DNA from 2 places in the Arsenophonus endosymbiont of Crataerina pallida genome. Region 1 is predicted to be linked to the other one. Evidence: predicted binding sites of a transcription regulator. Region 1 holds the regulator's gene; the other holds the start of a gene.
The links. The regulator PurR, encoded in region 1, represses purine synthesis genes. The targets are predictions, from matches to a motif close to CANGCAAACGTTTGCNTG.

Region 1 (2,423 bases):
AGTTAAACCAGATAGGATATTGCAATTAATATTAGATTTTTATCGCCATTTTTCTGATATCGAACTTTTTATTCAGCAGGAAGTTTATAATGGTGTATGGGAGGCGTTAGTCGATGGCCGAGTGGATATAGCAATTGGTGCAACCCGTGCGTCACCGATTGGCGATAGATATAGTTTCCGCGATATGGGATTTATGCCCTGGTCATGTGTTGTCAGTATAAATCATCCTTTAGCACACATAAGCGGGCTAATTAGCGATCAACAATTACGTCTCTATCCCAGTTTATGTTTAGAAGATACTTCTCGCTACTTACCAAAACGAGATACTTGGGCATTAGATAACCAAAAAAGGCTTATTGTGCCAGATTGGGAAAGTGGTTTAGCATGCTTAAAAAATGGATTATGTTTAGGATTTGCGCCTAAACATCGGGTAGAGCAACTTTGCCGCAAAAATGAATTAAAGACATTGCAGATTAAGCAACCCTTACCTGATAGTCCGTGCTGTATCATATGGAATGAAGAAAAACGTTCCCCGACATTGAGTTGGCTACTGGATTATTTAGGTAATAGCGAAACACTCAATGCCGAATGGTTAACTGATTGATAGCGTTTAAATCCAGGGATCATCTTCGGTAGTCAATAAATGGACCATCGACAACTGAACGACGTTCAATAAGCTCTGGGTGTATTTCAATCGTTTGCGCATCTTGGCGTTTATTAATAATGCGATCAAGCAGCATGGTAAGGGCCATTTGACCTAAACGTTCTTTGGGCTGATGAATGGTAGTTAATGCTGGGGTAAAAAAACGCGCATTACGCACATTGTCGTAGCCAATAATAGATATATCTTGTGGCACTCGAATTCCTAATTCATTCGCAGCGCTGATAGCCCCCATCGCCATAATATCACCGCCACAGAAAATGGCAGTCGGTTTTTGTTGGTGACTTAATATTTGTTTCATTGCTTCGTAGCCGGAAGCGGGTTCGAAATCACCCTCGACAATCCATTTGTTATGTGGCTGGATGTTAGCTTCCTTCATGGCATTGAGAAAACCTTGCCGCCGGCCATTGCCGGTATTGCGTTTTAATGGTCCAGAGATAATACCTAAATCACGATGACCTTGTTCGATAAGATAACGCCCGGCAAGATAGCCACCATAAACTGCATTATCAATGATGACATCGGTAAAATCACCATGGGCTTGTCCCCAATCCATCACCACCATTGGAATATTGCGGTATTCCTCTAACATCTGGAGTAGTTGGTTAGGGTATTCTGAGCACATGACAAGTAAACCATCAACCCGTTTTTGCGCTAACATTTGTAAATAGGCTTGTTGCTTATTTAGGTTGTTGTGCGAATTGCACAGGATCAATGTATATCCTTGGCTAAAACAGTTGTTTTCGACTGATTCAATGACTTCTGCAAAGTAAGGGGCTTCATTAGATGTGGCTAATAAGCCAATGGATTTAGTATGATTAACTTTCAAACTACGAGCAACGGCACTGGGAGAGTAATTAAGTGTTTTAATGGCTGTCCTGACGATCGTTTTTGTCTCTTCGGCGACAAAACGGGTATTGTTAATTACATGTGATACGGTGGTAGTTGAGACACCCGCAAGCTTTGCCACATCCTTAATTGTTGCCATGATTATAAAGACTCCTGAACCATTCCCAATTCCTTTACTATTGTTTAAAAATTACTGTTATTGATCTATAAAAATAGATAATTAAGTTATCAGTAAACTGATCATTTTGTCTGATTTGCAGTAAAAACAAAAGTATTAATCAATCTTTACTAGATGATATAATAGAAAATAGCTTTTATTGTTGTATGATATTATGACATTTAATGATTTTTCATTAATTAATTTATGACTAAGACAGTGAGAATAGTGAGGTGAGGTTATGGATACCGATTTTAAATATGGTTTATGTACTGCGATAGTTGCATTATTAATGATCGTATCGTTTGTTTCTTTTATTTTATGAGCATCATATTGGCTTAACTGTCTGCATTTTATCGCTACAATATTTTGTCTTAAGCAGCATCATGGACAGCAGGCTGCACTACTGGCAGCCTATAGTCTAATAAGGGATTACATTTTTTCTACCGTTTCAATCCCTAATGTGTCTAAACCAATTTTTAAGGTTTTTTGCGTCAGTAATGCCAGTTTTAATCGACTTTCTTTTGATGCATAATTTCCTGCACCTAAAATTGGGCAATGTTCATAAAAACTAGAAAATAAACCTGCCAGATCATATAAGTAAGCACACATAATATGGGGTAAACCGTCGCGAGCAACGGTTAGTATTGTTTCTTCAAATTGTAATAAACGAGTCGCTAAGGCTTGTTCATACTGATTTGCTAAAATCACCGGCTCGCTTAGTGCTGTTGGATTAATATTAGCCCGTTTAAAAAT
Region 2 (2,423 bases), 550 kb from region 1:
GAAAAATACTAAAGTTCATGCCGTTGTAGCGATGTTAGCCGATAAAGATATAAAAAGTACTTTATCTTATTTGGCTGCGCAGGTTGATAAATGGTATCTCGCTTCATTAAGTGGGATACGCGGTGCCGATGCAGCGCAATTAGCGCAGTATGTTGAATCACCATACCAATTTGCGACGGTCAAAGATGCCTGGTTGCAGGCTATGGCCGAGGCTGACAAACAGGACATTGTGTTGGTTTGTGGCTCATTTCATACTGTTGCAGAGGTTATGGAACTGCAGACAAAAGAGGAAAGTTTAAGTGGCCAGTAAGTTTCAAAACCGTTTGGTGGGAACGATTGTTATTGTTGCAGTTGGTGTTATTGTATTACCCATATTATTGGATGGTAATAAGAAATATAATGAGACTGAATTTGCAGCGATCCCTTTGGTGCCTAAAGCCAGCGATGAATATGAAATTGAACCTATTGCGCCGATTAATCCGAAACCACTAGCGACATCTTCAGCGAGCGCTGCAGAAGCCATGATTTCTGAGGCCACTTCTGATTCGAAGGCCAAATCAGCAGATAGTCTGTCCGCTCAGCAACAAGCAAAGTCTAAACCAGCTGTCAAAGTTGAAAAACCCGCGCTAGTGGCAGAACATATCACTAAGTCAAATGAGAAAACTCAAGCACCGCAGGCGCGGGCTTATGTTATTCAGTTGGCAGTACTGAAAAATGCAGCAAAAGTGGAAGAAATTATTGCCAAATTACGTTTATCTGGCTACCAGGTTTATACCGAGCCATCATTACCAATTAATGGTCAATTAACTCGAATTTTTGTTGGCCCAAATGCTTCGAGAGATAAATTGCAATCCAGTTTGTCGGAATTGAAAGATTTAACCGGCTTACAGGGGCAAATACGCGGTTATAAACCGTAAAATGGGTATGTACTAATAGATAAAACATATTGATATTAAACAGTTATATTAATTATTCCTGCGGCGATCATGATTTATCTTTTCGCCGCAATTTATTGCTACTTTTCAGCAAAATATCTAACGCAAACGTTTTCGTTTTCTGCTAGAATGCGTTCGACCATGCTGAATGTTTAATTTTTTGGATTAAAATTATGGTTTGGATTGATTACGCTATTATCGCCATTATTTGCTTTTCGGCCTTGGTTAGTTTAATTCGAGGTTTTGTACGAGAAGCTTTGTCACTTATTACTTGGGGTTGTGCTTTTTTTGTTGCCAGCCAATTTTATCCTTATCTGGCGACTTATCTCACCCGCTTCGATGACACGCTGATTAGAAATGGTATTGCGATTGCAATTTTATTTATCGCCACTTTAATTGTGGGTGCGGTAGTCAATTATGTGATTAGCTCGTTAGTTGAGCGAACAGGATTATCAAGTACTGATCGCGTGTTAGGCGTCTGTTTTGGTGTATTACGTGGTATATTAATTGTGTCGGCAATCCTGTTTTTCCTGGATACTTTTACACCCTTGCCAAAAAGTGAAGATTGGCAACGTTCTAAATTGATACCCCAATTTAGTCATATTATTAGATGGTTTTTTGATTATTTAAAAAATGCGTCAAGTTTTTTACCTGAAAATATCACTCCGTTTGGTTGATGAGGAAAAAGTAGATGTGCGGTATTGTCGGTATTGCTGGTTTTACACCAGTTAACCAATCAATTTATAATGCGCTAACAGTGCTTCAACATCGTGGGCAAGATGCTGCAGGTATTGCAACAATTGATGAAAATAAACAATTTCGCCTACGTAAATCGAATGGCTTAGTAAAAGATGTATTTGCTGCCCGCCATATGCTGCGTTTGCGGGGTAAAATGGGAATTGGCCATGTGCGTTACCCAACCGCGGGTAGCTCCAGCGCTTCCGAAGCGCAACCTTTTTATGTTAATTCTCCTTTTGGTATTACATTGACCCATAATGGTAATTTGACCAATGCACATGAATTAAGAAAAACGTTATTTGAAACGGCCCGTCGTCATGTAAATACTTCTTCAGATTCAGAAATCTTGCTCAATGTGCTTGCCCATGAATTGGATCAATTTGATCATTTTCCGCTGACTGCAGAAAATATTTTTACCGCTATTGCTGCGATGCATAACAAAGTTCGTGGCGCTTATGCTTGTGTTGCAATGATTATTGGCCATGGTTTAGTGGCGTTTCGTGACCCATTTGGTATCCGCCCTCTGGTGCTGGGTAAGCGCACATTGGAAGACGGTCAAAATGAGTACATGGTTGCTTCGGAAAGTGTCGCTTTAGATACCCTTGGTTTTGAGTTCTTGCGTGATGTCGCGCCTGGTGAAGCGATTTATATTACTGAACAGGGAGAGCTTTATAGTCGGCAATGTGCAGAAAATCCACAATTAACCCCTTGTCTGTTTGAGTTTGTCTATTTAGCCAGACCAGATTCTTT

Region 2: the regulator PurR is predicted to act here: its motif matches at 1,037-1,054, upstream of cvpA (colicin V production protein).

Annotation. Positions count from the first base shown of each region.
Region 1 covers NZ_OZ026540.1:806,292-808,714, forward strand. Annotated here, with positions in the region: gene punR (DNA-binding transcriptional activator PunR) at 1-604, shown strand, start outside; gene purR (HTH-type transcriptional repressor PurR) at 624-1,649, opposite strand; gene argS (arginine--tRNA ligase) at 2,100-2,423, opposite strand, start outside.
Region 2 covers NZ_OZ026540.1:1,355,281-1,357,703, reverse strand. Annotated here, with positions in the region: gene folC (bifunctional tetrahydrofolate synthase/dihydrofolate synthase) at 1-310, shown strand, start outside; gene AACL31_RS07015 (SPOR domain-containing protein) at 300-917, shown strand; gene cvpA (colicin V production protein) at 1,109-1,612, shown strand; gene purF (amidophosphoribosyltransferase) at 1,627-2,423, shown strand, end outside.